DNA from 2 places in the Parashewanella sp. 2210YD4-3 genome. Region 2 is predicted to be linked to the other one. Evidence: predicted binding sites of a transcription regulator. Region 2 holds the regulator's gene; the other holds the start of a gene.
What was found. Region 2 encodes sigma-54, which starts transcription at its own class of promoters, with help from an activator protein. Its sites were predicted from a motif close to GTTGGCACGNNNNTNGNNT; they were not measured.

Region 1: a site for sigma-54 is predicted at 4,971-4,989, ahead of fliE (flagellar hook-basal body complex protein FliE). Genes of this name have one in related genera too.

The regions. Positions count from the first base shown of each region.
Region 1 is NZ_JBWQOG010000004.1:180,566-189,203, reverse strand. Features, by position in the region: gene AC1EU0_RS08070 (hypothetical protein) at 181-1,278, opposite strand; gene AC1EU0_RS08065 (hypothetical protein) at 1,529-4,396, opposite strand; gene fliE (flagellar hook-basal body complex protein FliE) at 5,040-5,375, shown strand; gene fliF (flagellar basal-body MS-ring/collar protein FliF) at 5,436-7,151, shown strand; gene fliG (flagellar motor switch protein FliG) at 7,144-8,193, shown strand; gene fliH (flagellar assembly protein FliH) at 8,180-8,638, shown strand, end outside.
Region 2 is NZ_JBWQOG010000016.1:37,935-46,572, forward strand. Features, by position in the region: gene mlaD (outer membrane lipid asymmetry maintenance protein MlaD) at 1-462, opposite strand, end outside; gene mlaE (lipid asymmetry maintenance ABC transporter permease subunit MlaE) at 536-1,318, opposite strand; gene mlaF (phospholipid ABC transporter ATP-binding protein MlaF) at 1,305-2,117, opposite strand; gene AC1EU0_RS18340 (KpsF/GutQ family sugar-phosphate isomerase) at 2,506-3,483, shown strand; gene kdsC (3-deoxy-manno-octulosonate-8-phosphatase KdsC) at 3,495-4,040, shown strand; gene lptC (LPS export ABC transporter periplasmic protein LptC) at 4,037-4,600, shown strand; gene lptA (lipopolysaccharide transport periplasmic protein LptA) at 4,584-5,147, shown strand; gene lptB (LPS export ABC transporter ATP-binding protein) at 5,144-5,875, shown strand; gene AC1EU0_RS18365 (RNA polymerase factor sigma-54) at 5,942-7,423, shown strand; gene hpf (ribosome hibernation-promoting factor, HPF/YfiA family) at 7,465-7,764, shown strand; gene ptsN (PTS IIA-like nitrogen regulatory protein PtsN) at 7,767-8,210, shown strand; gene rapZ (RNase adapter RapZ) at 8,207-8,638, shown strand, end outside.

The sequences.
Region 1 (8,638 bases), on a different contig from region 2:
TCCCTGCTGATAGCACGGTATAAAAACTGTTTTTAATTTCTGCTGTTGTAAATTTATTGCTGTTTCAGAAGATTCTAACGGTCAATATGTCCAAGTACAGATTAATCGTTTTTATGGTCAGCCTGCGGAATGGCAAGGTTATTTGAAAACACTGTAAAGATTAAAAAGGTTAGTGCGCAGTTAGGCTGGTTTAAAAAAATATGCTGGTTGCTCTACGAGCCGTGTTCCATGCTGTTGGTTATATCTTCTTGCAGCAGCGTTACCTAACTGCGCTCCCAAAACTAAACCAACCGGTCCAAGTGCTAAGGTTCCAGCCGTCGCGCTTATACTGGTCAGTGCTAATTCGGATATTTTATGGCCATCAGCAGGTATTGGTTTAAGCATTTGTTGGTATGTGGCATTAGGTAGTAAGCGTTGAAGATTAGTGTACTTTTGTTTGGCTAGCTCTATTGAAATTTCATCGTGCCACATTTGATGGTAGGCCGCATTCACGTACTGAGCATTGCAAACGAATTTTTTTAATGGGTCGTAACTTCTTATACATTTTGGTTTGTTATCTTTCCCTGTAAAAAAGACGCCATATATATGCGGCTCTGAGGCGTTGCATTTGATTTCATACCTTGCCCAAGGGTTAGTGTTTTGGTTTAGTGTTTTCACCGCATCTGTAATTTTGCCAGCATCAGGAATGCCATGGAATAAATACTCTAATTCGGCGCAGGTTACAGGCGAGGTATATTTTTTGGTTGAGTCAAAGTCATAATTTTGAGTGTATAACTCAAGCAATTCTCGATAAGTTTTCTGTTTGAGTGGTGAGTCAAAAGCTTGATACTCTCCACACGCAACTTGCCTCAAACACTGCTCTTGCTCAGAAAGTCTGTGGAAACGATAGGCTTTGGTTTGAGGACTCGAATCGCTAACTTGGTATTTTGTATGCCCAATGACAAGATAGAAGTTATAGCCATGTTCATCTGATTTCATATCTTTGGTGATATAAGCAGCAGATCCTTTTAGGTAACATCTATTGAGCCTTTCCATCGCTTTATTGCTTACTTCTACATCATCGGTATGTAATAGCGCATGGAATTGAGTCAAAGCATCGTCCATATTGATACCAAATAACCAGTTTACAGCTCTTGTCGACCAACGGTTATTGATTGACTTAGGGGTGAACACCTCACTTCCATTCATTGTGGTAAAGTCATCAGCTGAAATGCTTCGTTCAAGCCTAAAACCAAGTAAACTTCCTGATATTTGTATGGAGGGAAATTGAGCACTCATATCAAACACCAAAGCATGATTTAGATAAACCATTATAGGTATCCGCTTGTATCTGATATAAGAATTTTTGCTTATATAGAAGTCAGTTATCTGATAATCACTCCCAATAAACTGCCTTGGCAATTCTCTTCACTTTGCCTTTTGCATAATTCCATCTTGTCAAAAAAACATGGGAGGTAGTAATGCAAATTGCTGTTAACTCAGGGTAAACAGAAATGCCCAGAACACGCTCTATTAATCTATCAAGATTTTATGCAGGCTTTCGAGTAGTTTGGTTTTTTGCCTTTAATGCATTTTTAAACTGAAGTGTTGAATTCATTAAGTGATCATCAGATGTCGCTAATAGTTTACGAAAGCTATTAGGATTGCCATTCGCTCTATATTGAATAGTCGTGTACCCATTGGCTGCAGGTGCTGGTAAGGCATGTTCACGCGATGATGGGGTTAAATATGGCTGTGGCGTTACTGGAATGGGGGATGGTATTGAATCACTTGAAGGAACATTATCTTGTTCATGAATTGAAACGTAATCATCATCAGATGAGCTTTCCGGTCTTGAGTCTGTCTGTCGAAGAGTTGTATGTGATGAAGTCGGATAAGAAGCAGGCAGAGGCTCGACCGCTGCTACATGACTGGAAGAGGTAGTTGCATACATAGGATTATCAAGTGTGGAAATAGTAGAGGCTGTGAACCTTGAATGAATTGAACGTCGAGGTTGAGAGTTTATTGATGAAGGCGTTTGCATTACTGACTCGGGTGTTGGTCGCCCAATCTGAGAGTTATTCCGAGTTTCAGTATAATTAGCTGCAGTTCGTGAAGTTCCGTATGAAGTATTTTGAGAAGTAGGGATTTGCTCATTTGGTCTTTCAAGTGGAAGTGGTGAAGGCAAAACTTGAAGGTATTCTCGATCATTGAAGCCTGAGTCTCTTGGATGAGGCGAAGCAGAGAGAGTTGAAGCTTCACCTGTAGATCTTTCTAATGTTGCTGCACTTATATACAAAGGGTTATTGTTATGACTTGATGAAGGTTCGGTTCTCGCCAGTTGAGTTTGCTGATGTCGAGAGGTGAGGTTAGCGTTGCCTTTTTTATTAAGACGTTTGAGTATACCTGCAGCGACTAGAACGCCACCAGTTGCCACTACTAATGTGAAAGTTACTACTCCTACCGCGATGTATATTAATAACCCACCATTAAAAATATTTTTGTCTTCATTTATAACAGACTGTATCGGGGTTGAAGTGACGGATGTTGCCATTTTCAAAATACTGCTTGCAGTTTGTTGGATACTTTCTGGTAATTGAGTGATCAGGGGCTCGATAGTAGAAGGCTCAATAGCTTTAGATACTGCCGTTGAGGAAACAACAACGTTAATTGACGAAGTTAAGCCATCAGCCGAACCTAGAGTCGAAAAAAAAGTTTTACTAAAACTGACATTGTAAGTTGAACTAGGCACTGTGTTACTTGGCATGAGCGGTTGTGCTGCTTCATCAACTTTACAAGGTGGCACATCACTGGGCTCTACAGCACACCTTTCCCTCGGCTCAGGTAAATGACCGCATAGGCTATGAGGATAGCGATCTGGTGGGGTAAAACAGTGATGGGATTCATGTGTAAAACGAATTCCATATCCATCAATATAATTATTACATTTCACTTGCTGAAAACAGTAGGCTTTTGGTGATGAGAAAGCACCATGATCATTCAATGAATATATTTTGCAAAGAGTTGTTTTTGCATTTTTTGTAATAAAAGCGTGTGCGGTTTCATGGTGCCTAAGGCCGAGTAGCGTGCCATTAGAATTGTATGTTTGTGAATACTGCTGACATGCAACGCTTGGATATTCGTTTGGCTCTATGTGAGGAAGCTTACAAAATGGTAAATCACCAGCAGGAGTCGCTCTTAAGTTGCCCTGTACAGGACAAACAGGGGGATGTTCAAAATCGAAATTGTCAAAATCATAGGCGCGATATACCGTGCCGTCATGGTAGTGACAAAACTGAGCGTGCCCATTATGAGGGTGGCAATTGTGCATAGTATTTCGTATTTGTATTCCATAGCCTCCGTCAGAGCACTGTATTAATGAGTAACAATCATCCGACAAAAAATAAGGGTGAACGTCACCGTAAACAAACTTACAAGCTTGAGAGCCTTCTACTCGGTATGCGGGGGATGGAGAACCGCCAGTGCCTAGTACGTAACGAGTACCATTTTTTTCGAAAAAAGTTGGGTGTTGTTCACATTTTACCTCTGGTAGCGGTGGGTTCGATACTATAGAGTCGCCTTGTAAAATATCTCTCTCATGCCGGAATAGTTTATCGTTAAGTTTGTTAAGCTCAGTGAGATTTTTTCTCTGTGTCTGTTCTTCAATAGTTGCCTTTAAAGGCCCTTCAGGTGCTTGCGAACCTGATAATTGCCACCAGTTATGGAGACTCTGGCCAATTGTGTTTCCAGCATAAGCACCTCCAATTCCACCGCCTAACTTCAAAACCTCTTTCGTTATGGAGTAGGTAAAACTGTTTGGAGTTACATCAAACCACTCCATGACTTTATGGTGGACGACTAATGCTGTTCCTGAACCGACCAATGTACCGCCAACAGAAAATGCTATATTGAGGGCTGGAATTCCTTTTATAAAATAACCAAAACTACCGACAATAAGTAGGCTCACAATTTCACTTTCTCTGCCTTTGGTAACGGCATCAGCTAATGATATTTTTTGTTCTTGTTGATTTGAATCTGGCTTCCCTTTTTCGATTTGCGATTCAATCATTGAATCAGGTTGTTCAGCTTCTTTAAAAAATGAAGCTAATTTGAATACTCCTTGTGTAGCAGCACCCGTAGCAATTAACGTAGTTAATGTTGCAGCAATTCCAGCAGGAGGGCTTACGAAATAAAAGCACACCCAAGTTCCGAAAAGGGCTCCGACTATGGTTTTACCTGTTTGCCCTGTAATTGTGGGGTTTTCGAGCTGATACGGAACCAACTCACCGTGAACGGAGGCTTCTGCAGTCGTTATTTCTTGAGCTTCACAATCCATTTTGTAGGCAGGGTTGGAATCATAAAATTCACGTAATTTATTATTTGTATTGGGAGAGGGGTTAACTTCTGAACAACTCATATTTTGCTCCTATACCATTTATCGTGAAATAAACAAAGCGAAAATAAGGAGCCCTTCATGGCTTTATTGTTGGTTACAGATTTAGGTGATAAGGAAAGTGTGAATTTTCTCGAACACTTAACCTCAAATATGAAAAAATATTAAATTAAGCTAAAACCGTAAGTTAACCCATTTAAAGCGCTATTGCTTATTAATTTTTTTTAATAGATTCAGGGCGTGTTGACCTTTCAGGATTAAATTTTGTGCTATTTGAGCACTTTTCTGTTCAAGGCGTGAGCAGTGAAGCTTAGCCATCTAAGTAAGCTGGTCACAACAAAGAACAGGGAGTGCTCAAAAGCATCGAAGACAGCGTAAATTGGTACTTTCTTTGAAACTGAGAGCTGCTGCGTTATCGCTTGTTTAAGTGGCCAGCCACACTTCACAAACTCTGCCTTGCATAAGACAACCAATTTATCACTGCAAAAACAATCACGAAAGATCAACACGCCCTAGTATACAAATACTACTTTTATTCATTTGGCATAATAATTAGATTGTGTTCTCAAAAAGAAACCAATAGTTCTTAACGCGAATCCTTGGCATACCCTTTGCTTTATCTCTCACATAACTCCATCTCGTCAAAAAAAAGTCATGGGAGACGAACATGCAAATTGGTGCTAGTTCTTTGTATACAGAGATGCAAACGATGAAAGGGGAGATTACTCCTTCAATTTCTCCGCAACATCATGGAATGCGTGAGATTAATAATGTAAATTCGTCAAATTTTAATGACGTTCTTGCGAATGCCATTGGCAATGTTAATCAACTTCAGGCGACATCAGCCGATTTATCGACACGATTAGAAATGGGTGATACCTCAGTAACGCTTTCCGATACCGTTATTGCACGTGAAAAAGCCAGTGTTGCATTTGAGGCTACGGTACAAGTTAGAAATAAACTGGTTGATGCTTACAAGCAAATAATGAATATGCCTGTTTAATGGCGTAGAAAAATAGTAATCGCTTAAGAAAAATAAATAGCAGTAAAGCAGGTAAGAATTTTGAGCACAGAACTCACCGTTGGTAGCCAGTCATCAGAAATCAGTACAACTAATTCTGGAGCGGACCAAGAACATAAATCAGGTATGCTTGAAGGCCTAGGTAATACTAATACCCTTCGTCAAATTACTATGATTTTAGGTTTAGCTGTATGTTTGGCATTGGCGGTTTTCGTGTTGCTTCTTGCCTCGGAAGATGAATATCGACCACTTGGGAAAATGGAAACCCAAGAACTTATCCAAGTGTTAGATGTGCTCGATAAAAATAAAATCAAATATCAACTTGATGTCGATGTAGTGAGAGTACCTGAAAACAAATACCAAGAAGTTAAACTACTGTTGAGCCGTTCTGGCATCGAAAGTAGCACTAAAAAAGATGACTTCTTAAATCAAGATAGCGGCTTTGGTGTTAGTCAACGTATGGAGCAAGCTAGACTGAAGCACAGTCAGGAACAAAATCTAGCTCGAGCCATTGAAGAACTTAAAAGTGTTACTCGCGCTAAAGTGATTCTGGCGTTACCAAAAGAAAATGTGTTTGCTCGACGCAAATCACAGCCAAGTGCAACGGTGGTGATCACGACTCGTCGTAGCGGACTAGGACAAGAAGAAATTGATGCCATCGTTGATATTGTGGCATCAGCGGTACAAAACCTCGACCCTAGCCGTGTGACAGTAACAGATTCAGCAGGTCGATTATTAAATTCTGGCAGCCAAGATGGCGTGTCAGCAAGAGCACGTCGTGAGCTTGAAATCGCACAGTCAAAAGAAGACGAATATCGTAATAAAATTCAGTCTATTCTTATCCCAATCCTAGGCCCTGAAAACTTTACTTCTCAAGTAGACGTTGGCATGGATTTCACGGCCAAAGAACAAACAGCTAAGCGTTTTAATCCGGCTCAAGCAGCGGTAAGAAGTGAGCAAACCTTAGAAACTAATTCAGGTGCTGGATTTGTTGGTGGAATCCCTGGTGCATTGACCAATCAGCCGCCAATGAAATCTGAAATTCCAGAGCAAGTAAGTGAATTAACTCAAGAAGGTTCCGCTGAACGTTCAGGCAGCTCCCATCGTGAAGCCACGAGAAACTTCGAAGTAGACACCACCATCAGTCATACTCGTCAGCAAATCGGCATTATCCAACGTATCAGTGTATCGGTTGCGGTTAACTATAAGCCCGGTGCTGTCGGTGAAGATGGACAATTAAATCGTGAGCCCCGTACAGAAGCGGAACTGGCGAATATTCGTCGTTTGCTAGAAGGGGCGGTTGGGTTTAATTCAGCTCGCGGTGATATGTTGGAAGTGGTTACCGTACCATTTATGCAACATGAATTTGAAGCCGCGCCGAAGCCTGAACTATGGGAACAGCCTTGGTTTATGCGAGTGGTGAAGTTTGTGCTGGCGGCCATTGTAATTTTGGTTTTAATCCTGACGGTAATGCGCCCTATGTTCAAACGTATGGCTCATTCCGGTGCAGATATGCCACAGGAAAAAATCATTCCGGGTAGTGAATTGGCTGAAATTGAAGACCAATATGCACAAGAAACCCTAGGATTGATTAACAAATCTGATGGTGAATACAGTTATGCCGATGATGGGTCGATTTTAATCCCCGATCTTCACAAAGATGATGATATGATCAAGGCTATTCGTGCACTGGTAGCCAATGAGCCAGAGTTGTCTACCCAAGTAATTAAGAGTTGGTTGCAAGAAGAAGATGCCTGATATTGTAGAAAGCCCATCGAATACTGATGCTTCATCATTTGATGTAAGTACGCTAACGGGCGTTGAAAAAGCCGCTATTTTATTGCTGAGCTTAAGTGAAGCGGACGCCGCGTCAATTTTACGCCATCTTGAACCAAAACAAGTTCAACAACTGGGTATGGCAATGGCCTCGACTCAAGATTTCGGTCAAGAAAAAGTCATTGGTGTTCACAAACATTTTTTAGATGATATTCAGCAATTTTCTGCCATTGGTTTTAACAGTGAAGACTTTGTTCGTAAAGCACTGACCGCAGCCTTGGGTGAAGACAAAGCTGGTAATATTATTGAACAAATCATCATGGGCAGTGGTGCTAAAGGCTTAGACTCATTGAAATGGATGGATGCCCGTCAGGTGGCGACCATTATTCAAAACGAGCATCCTCAAATTCAAACCATTGTCTTGTCTTATCTCGAGCCTGATCAAGCCGCAGAGATTTTTGCACAATTCCCTGAGAACACTCGTGTCGACTTGCTAATGCGTATTGCAAACTTAGAAGAAGTTCAGCCAGCAGCATTACAAGAGTTAAATGACATCATGGAGAAACAGTTCGCAGGTCAAGGTGGTGCTCAAGCTGCGAAAATGGGTGGCTTGAAAGCGGCTGCCGATATCATGAATTACTTAGATACTTCTATTGAGTCACAGCTTATGGAAACCATGCGTGAATCAGACGAAGAGATGGCGCAGCAAATTCAAGATCTCATGTTTGTGTTCGAGAACTTATTGGATATTGACGACCGTGGCATTCAAGCGCTACTGCGTGAAGTTCCACAAGAAATATTGATGAAAGCACTGAAAGGTGCGGATGATTCAATGAAAGATAAGATCCTTGGCAATATGTCTAAGCGAGCGGCTGAGTTGTTGAGTGATGATCTTGAAGCTATGGGCCCAATCCGTATTAGTGAAGTTGAGTTGGCACAAAAAGAAATTCTTGGTGTGGCTCGTCGTTTGAGCGAAAGCGGTGAAATCATGCTAGGTGGTGGAGGCGGTGATGAGTTCCTCTAATTCTGATGCTGTCGCCGAAGAATTTAAGCATTGGCAAATACCTGATGTTACAGACGTTGAATCTGAGCAGCAAAATTTATTTGGACGAACTCAAGCTCAATCGCTCCCTAAAATAGAAGAAGAAAGTTTCACTCCGCCAACGTTAGCCGAAATAGAAGCGTTGCAACAGCAAGCGGAACAAGAAGCAAGAGAGCAAGGGTTTCAACAAGGTTTCAATCAAGGTCTAGAGAAAGGTAAACTTGAAGGCTTAGAAAAAGGACACGCAGAAGGCTTCACTCAAGGTAAAGAGCAAGGGCTCGAGCAAGGATTAGCTGAAGCTAAAGATCTATTGTTGCGATTAGAGCAATTGGCGCAACAACTTGAACAGCCTTTATCTGTTGTCGACACTCAAATTGAAGCCAGTTTAGTTATGCTAAGCTCTAGTCTTGCTAAAGCCATTGTTGCC
Region 2 (8,638 bases):
TGAGCCAAGGCTATACAGGAACTGCCCAATCAGATCTTCTAATACGAGCGCCGAGTGGGTGTTTTCAATTTTATCGCCACTTTTGAGCATCGAAGTATCGCCATCGTCAAACCCCGGCGTTAACCCAAGAAATTGCTCACCCAATAAACCTGAAGTCAAAATAGCTAAACTGCTGGTTTCTGGGAATTGATCGTAACGTTTATCAATTTGAATGGTCACTATAGCGTCGAGTTGTTTTGGGTCTAGGCTGATATCACTCACTCGGCCTACCGTTACTCCTCCAACTTTTACAGGAGAGCGTACTTTCAATCCGCCAACGTTAGTAAAATGAGCCGTAAGAGCATAAGTGCTCTCACCACTATCAATTTTGATGTTCGCAACATTAATCACGAGAGTGAGAAATGCGGCTAAACCAGTAAGTAAAAAACATCCAACTAAAAATTCAATTTTGCGAGTCAACATATTTGCCTACTACAAGTAAAAAGTCCGTTTAGGGACAAAAAGTCCATTGATTAAATAAATATTTCGTATTGCATTAACCAAACATTAATGCCGTTAATAAAAAGTCGAGCGCCAGTACCGCTAAGCTCGCTTGCACCACAGTTTTGGTGGTTGCACGGCTGATCCCCTCAGGGTTCGGTATAACTTGGTAACCTCGATAAAGGGCAATCCAAGTCACTACAACGGCAAATACAACACTTTTTATTAATGAGTTTAGAATATCTTGGTGCCACTCTACTTTAGATTGCAGAATCGACCAAAAAGAACCAGCATCAATGCCTTTCCATTCAACGCCCACGATGTGACCACCATAGATACCCACAGCGCTGAAAATCATCGCCAGTAACGGCATACTGATCACCCCAGCCCAAAACCTTGGGGCAATAACTTGTCTTAGGGGATCAACGGCCATCATTTCCAAACTGGATAGCTGCTCAGTGCTTTTCATTAGCCCAATTTCAGCCGTAAGCGCCGAACCAGCACGACCGGCGAAAAGTAACGCCGTGACCACAGGGCCAAGTTCACGCAAAAGACTAAGTGCCACCATTGGACCAAGGCTTTCAGAAGTGCCAAAATCCGACAATATGTTGTAGCCTTGCAGCGCCAACACCATGCCAATAAATAGGCCTGAAATGGTGATGATAACAAAAGATTGCACCCCAACCACATACAGCTGTTTGATCAGTAAAGGCGTGCCTTTTCTGAATCGTGGCACATTAACTATGGCATTCCATAGCATGATCCCGGCACGGCCGAATCCAGAAATAAATTCAATAGCATTGTGCCCAAGTGCGGTGATACGCTCAACGATTCTCACCCATTAACTCCTTTTTGTAATCTGGTGCAGGGAAGTGGAATGGTACTGGGCCATCTGGTTCGCCCCCCATAAATTGCTGTAATTGTGGGTTATCTGACTGTTTCAGCTGCTGCGGTGTGCCTTCGGCAATCACTTTTTTATCGGCGACTACATACACATAGTCAGCAATACTGAGCACTTCAACTACATCATGAGACACCACTACTGAGGTGAGGTTTAGTGATTCTGATAATTCTTTGATCAGCTTCACTAACACGCCCATGGCGATGGGATCTTGACCTGCGAAAGGCTCATCGTACATGATCAGCTCTGGCTCAAGTGCAATCGCACGGGCGAGTGCCGCTCGACGTTGCATTCCTCCCGAAAGCTCATTCGGCATAAGTTTACCAGCGCCTCTTAAGCCAACGGCTTCCAGCTTCATCGCGACAATGGTGTTAATGATGCTTTCGGGTAAGTTAGAGTGTTCACGCAGTGCAAAAGCCACATTGTCAGCGACATTAATATCGGTAAACAGAGCGCCACTTTGGAACAACATACTCATGCGTTGGCGTAAATTAAATAACGCTTTACGGCTAACCTTATGGATATCATGGCCATCAAATAATACTTGACCAGAATCTGGCGTGAGTTGCCCACCCATCAATTTAAGCAGCGTGGTTTTACCAATACCGCTAGGGCCCATGATGGCTGTGACTTTTCCCTTAGGAATCGTTAAGTTGAGGTCTTTAAAAATCGCTCTTGAGCCTCGATTGAAGCTCATATTCCTCACTTCTACCAAATTTGGTGTTTGATTGTCCATTTAGAGCCTTATTCGAAAGGAGTATCCCTCAACGGGAAATACAAAATAAAACAGTGTACGAAAATGTGTAAACTGGTACAACAAGTGAAGCCAAAGATGTCATGAATGACTTAAAATTTCCCGAATTGTAACTCATTGCGAAACATTAGTAACTAATTGATTATCAGTAGTTAATTGTTTATTTGCTAGCCGTTGAACGTTGTTTTCTACAATGGGGACGAGCACAGTATCATGCACTTAAGATGGCTAAAATTATATCTAAGTTCCATGAATTATCCTTTTTTATGGCATTTTTGTTTTGATCAATACGTCAGGTGAGGCTTTCAATTTGTTGCAATACCAGCGAAAATGTTATTCATGGAATCAGGTCGGATAATAATAGATAACGATGGCGAATAAAACTCAGCTCCAGCAGTGGGGCAGTAAAGTGGTTGATATAGAAAAAGCGGCGTTGGACAGCCTATACCATTATGTTAATTCTGATGAGTTTACACAAGCATGTGAACTAATGCTGAATTGTTCCGGCAAAGTGATTGTAATGGGCATGGGTAAATCTGGGCATATTGGCAATAAAATTGCGGCTACCTTGGCAAGTACAGGAACTCCGGCCGTATTTGTTCATCCTGGCGAAGCCAGTCATGGTGATCTGGGTGTGCTCTCGGCTAACGATATTGTCATTGCCATTTCTAACTCTGGTGAGTCTTCAGAGATACTAACTTTATTCCCAGTAATAAAACGTATGGGCTTACCGATCATTTCTATCACTGGTGTGCCTGAATCTAACATGGCTAAATTAGCCAATATCCACCTTTGTATTCAAGTTCCAGAAGAAGCGTGTCCTTTAGGGTTAGCACCAACCTCAAGTACTACAGCAACCCTAGTAATGGGTGATGCATTGGCTGTGGCATTACTGCAAGCCAAAGGCTTCACCAAAGATGACTTTGCTTTATCGCATCCCGGTGGCAGCCTAGGCCGTAAATTGCTGCTAAAAGTCGCTGATATTATGCATAAAGGCGATCAATTGCCTTTGGTTCAGCCAACTGTGAAGATTACTGAAGCCTTATACGTTATTTCCAACAAAGGGCTTGGGATGGCCGCGATTATCGATGATGATGGGAAGTTACTTGGCGTGTTCACTGACGGTGACTTACGTCGAGTTATTGATGCTGGAATACACTTACGCAATACTGATATTTCAGAAGTAATGACTTCAAATTGTATTACCATCACCGAAAATGTGCTGGCAGCAGAAGCACTTAAGTTAATGGATGAAAAAAACATTAATGGACTGATTGTGGTGGATGACGCACAATGTCCAGTTGGGGCATTGAACATGCTAGATATGGTCAAATCCGGAGTAATTTAACTGTGACTATGATGCCAACTTTATATGGTGAAGTGACCGAAACCGTTTGGAATAAAGCGCAACAGATCAAACTGATCATCTTTGATGTTGACGGGGTGTTTTCTGATGGCCGTATTTATTTAAGCAATAGTGGAGAAGAGCTAAAAGCTTTTCATACTCGTGATGGTTTTGGCGTTCGTTCGTTGCTAAATGCTGGTTTTCATTTGGCGGTGATCACTGGTCGTAAGTCGCAATTACTTGAAAATCGAATGAGTGCATTGGGCGTTGAACATATCTATCAAGGTATTGATGATAAATTAGTGCCATTTAATGAATTGCTCAGTAAGTTTGAACTTAAGCCTGAACAAGTCGCCTATATTGGTGACGATATGGTGGATTTACCCGTCATGAAACATGTTGGACTTTCGGTTTCGGTTGCAGATGGTCACCCTTACGTGAAACAACAAGTGAATATGATCACGACGATGAACGGCGGCCATGGTGCGGTGCGAGAATTAGCGGACTTGATTTTGGAGTCTCAGGGGCTATTTGAATCGGCTCAGGGAATGAGTGTATGAATCGAGTGACCCTCGCCATTATTGTTTTTTTCAGTACCGCACTGGTGCTGTATTGGCAGGTACAACAAAAACAAGGCGATAAAATTGCTCAAGGCCCTCAAATAGAACGGCCTGACTATATGGCTACCGATCTCAATAGTGTCGCCTATGACGAGCAAGGTCATTTAAGCAGTAAAGTAACAGCTAAGCACATGGAGCATTTCGCTACTCGTGATACGACCTTATTTACCGAGCCGGTATATTGGCTTTACGGTGAGGGCAGTGACAGCCCTTGGCGCATTTCTGCTAAAGAAGGTCGTCTAAAAAAAGATGATACACAAAAAGCTTATTTAGACTGGGACGTAAAGCTTGAAGCCATTGGGAAAAAAGAGCCCATTCAAAGTGTTAGTACCCGTTATGTTGAGTTAGATTTAGATAGTAAAACCATGACTACGGATGCCATGGTTTACATTAAAGGCAATGGATTTCAAAGCCAAGGTAAAGGCCTTTTTGCCGATTTTAATAATGAAACTGTACGCTTAAATGATCAGGTAACAGGAACCTATGAAGCGAATAAATAATATATTGCTGGCAGCGTTTTGCACAATGATGACCTTTTCGGCCGTAGCGAAGCAAGATGATTTAAAACAAGACCTAAGTATTAGCGCCAAAAGCCAAGCCGGTGATTTGAAAAATAATAAATTGTCGTATTTTGGAAACGTAAAAATTACTCAGGGCAGTATTAAGATTTACGCTGATGAAATGAGTGCGGTGAGTGATGATAAAAGTGGTCACAAGGTATTTGCTGCCAAAGGTAAACCCGCTACTTTTTCTCAAATTTTAGACAGTGGTGAGCTAGGAACGGCTAGTGCTTACAATATACGTTATGACAGTATTAGCGGTGACTTAGTGCTAAAAGGTAGCGCTGAGCTTGATATTGGTGGCAGTAAAATGAAAGCGGAAACCATTCGCTACAATATTGCAAATCAGCATGTGACAGCGGCAAGCTCGGGTGATGGCAATGACCGAGTGCAAACGATTATTCCGGCTGAAAACTACCAAGAAGCACGCAGTAAAAATAAAAAATCATCTTCAAAGCCTAAGACTGAAACTGAGAAGAAACAATGACTCAGAAAACCCTGACAGCAAAACATCTTGCAAAGAGCTATAAATCCAGACAAGTGGTAAAGGACGTCAGCTTATCAGTAAAAACAGGACAAATTGTTGGTCTGCTTGGCCCCAATGGCGCAGGTAAAACCACGACTTTTTATATGGTGGTGGGCTTAGTCAAAAGTGATAAGGGCCAGATTTTTATCGACAGCGATGATCTCACATTAGATCCCATGCACATGCGCGCTCGTAAAGGTATTGGTTACTTACCACAAGAAGCCAGTATTTTTCGCAAATTGACCGTTTATGAAAACATCATGGCGGTATTAGAAATGCGTGCATCACTTAATCAACAACAGCGCGAAGAACAGCTAGAACACTTGCTTGAAGAGTTTCATATTACTCATATTCGTGACAGCTTAGGTATGGCTTTATCAGGCGGTGAACGTCGTCGAGTAGAAATTGCCCGTGCGTTAGCCGCGAATCCTCAATTTATTCTCTTGGATGAACCTTTTGCTGGGGTCGATCCTATCTCTGTGATTGATATTAAAAAAATCATTGAACAATTGAGAGATCGTGGATTAGGGGTGTTGATCACCGACCATAATGTTCGTGAAACACTGGATGTATGTGAGCATGCTTATATTGTTAGCCACGGCAGCTTGATAGCCGAAGGCACACCTGAAGCCATCCTTGATGATAAGCATGTTCGGGAAGTGTACTTGGGAGAACAATTCACGTTATAGTAGTGATTATTTTTAGGGAGCTTTCCCATGCGCCAACAAAAACAATAAGAAGGATCAGCGGTAACTATGAAAGCGTCGCTTCAGCTTAAGTTAGGACAACAGCTCACAATGACGCCTCAGCTGCAACAAGCCATACGCTTGCTACAGCTTTCATCATTAGAGCTACATCAAGAAGTTCAACAGGCACTTGAATCTAATCCATTATTGGAATTAGAAGAAGAACTGGCATCGACAAAGACTGAGTCAGAAACGGCACCTGAAGTCGAGCTGGATTCGCTAATCAATCAAAACGAAAGCCAAGATATAGTTGAGCCTGAGATTCCTGACACTGTAGAGTCCCTAAGCAAAGAAAAGCTGACTGAAGAACTGCCCATGGATACCACATGGGATGAAACCTTTACGGCTATGCCTACTTCTGGCAGTGGTGCTTTACCTGCTGATGACCTTCCGTTTCAAGGCGAAACCAGTGATGGATTATACGAACACCTTGAATGGCAAAAAAACCTCACGCCTTTTTCGAGCACGGACTACGCGATAGCCACTGCGATAATTGAAGCCATCGACGAGCGTGGGTATTTGACCCAGTCACTAGATGATATTTTAGAGGCTATGGGTGACCCTGAAATTGAAATGGATGAAGTAGAGGCGGTGTTAAAACGAGTACAGCATTTTGATCCTATTGGTATTGCCGCTCGTGACGTACCAGAGTGTTTATATTTGCAACTCTCGCATTTTGACGACTTAACCCCCTATTTGGCTGAAGCGAAAAACATTATTCAGCATCACATTGATTTGATTGCTGTACGAGACTTTCGATCTTTACTGAAAAAAACTAAGCTTAGAGAACCACAACTCAAAGCTGCGATGAATTTGATCCAGAGTTTGGACCCAAGGCCGGGATTGAATATTGGCCGTAAAGACGATGAATATGTAATACCTGATGTGTCTGTCAGTAAAAAAAATGGGCGTTGGCAAGTGGAATTAAATCCAGATGTGATGCCAAAAATAGGACTCAATCAGCAATATGCCGCGCTGGCCAAAACCAGTCGAAGTAGAGATGATACCCAATTTGTTCGCGGTCACCTGCAAGATGCTAAGTGGTTTATTAAAAGTTTAGAGAGCCGTAACGATACATTATTAAAGGTGTGCAATTGTATTGTAAAAAATCAGGTCAACTTTTTTGAACATGGTCCTGAAGCTATGAAAGCGATGATTTTGAATGATGTCGCTGAAGAAATTGAAATGCATGAGTCGACGATATCGCGAGTGACGACACAAAAATACATGCACACTCCAAGAGGAATTTTTGAACTGAAATACTTTTTCTCTAGCCATGTTGGAACCGATGATGGCGGAGAATGTTCTTCAACAGCGATTCGAGCGCTAATCAAAAAACTGGTGGCAGAAGAGAATCAGAAAAAACCGCTCAGTGATAATAAGATTGCGCAACTGCTAGGAGAACAAGGGATCAAAGTGGCAAGACGAACCATCGCAAAATACCGCGAAGCGATGATGATCCCACCATCAAACCAGCGAAAGAGCTTATGATGAAATAAAGCGGCAGTTAACAACGACAGGAGGCAATGGATATGCAAATCCGGATCAATGGTCAACAAAATGGTCAGCAGTTGGATGTTACTGAATCACTAAAAGAATATGTCAGCGGGAAAATGGCAAAACTTGAACGTCATATCGAACAGATCAATAATGTGCGCATCGTACTCAATGTTCGAAAAACAAATCAAACTGCAGAAGCCAGTTTGGTCTTAAATGGCAAAGAAGCCTATGCCAAATCACAACATGATGATATGTACGCGGCTATCGATTTATTGGTAGCTAAATTGGATCGTCAAGTGATCAAACATAAAGAGAAGTTGATAAAATATTAACGATGGAATTAAACATCATTTTGAAGCCGGAATGCACCACTTGTGCAACGCCTGGCAGCAAGAAGAAAGTACTGGAAATGATCAGTGACTTAGTCGCTTCGCAGTATCCTGAACTTTCTTCTCAAGAAATCTTTGAAAGTCTACTCACCCGTGAAAAAATGGGCAGTACCGGCATTGGTAACGGAATTGCCATTCCTCACGGTCGATTAGATAACATTGATACCCCAATTGCGGTGTTGATCAAATGTGAGCAACCCATCGCCTTTGAAGCCATTGATAAACAGCCGGTGGATATCTTGTTTGCGCTGTTGGTGCCGTCTGATCAATGCCAGCAACACCTCAGCACCTTATCGGCTATGGCTGAAAAGCTCAGTGATAAGCAAACGCTAAAGCAGTTACGTCGTATTAATGATGAACAAGAACTCTATGAGGTGATCACTGCATGAAATTAGTCATTGTTTCAGGTAGAAGTGGCTCCGGAAAATCGGTTGCACTCAAAGTACTTGAAGATTTGGGCTATTACTGCGTTGATAATCTGCCTATGACTTTGTTAGGTGGTTTAATTGAAGAACTAAAACCGAATCAGGAATTAGTGGCAATCAGCGTTGATGTTCGTAATCTACCTGAACAAGACAAAGTATTTGAGCGCCAGCTTAAAAGCCTGACTGGGATTGAAATTCTTAGCTTTTTTATCAGTTCGAGCGATGATGTTTTACTAAAAAGATATACCGAAACTAGGCGTTTACATCCGCTGGCATATCAATGTAAAAGCTTACCAGAAGCGATTCGAATCGAAGGTGAACTGTTGTCTGGCATGTCTAAGATGATGGATCATTTTATTGATACCTCTAAATCCAATGCCTATCAACTCAGC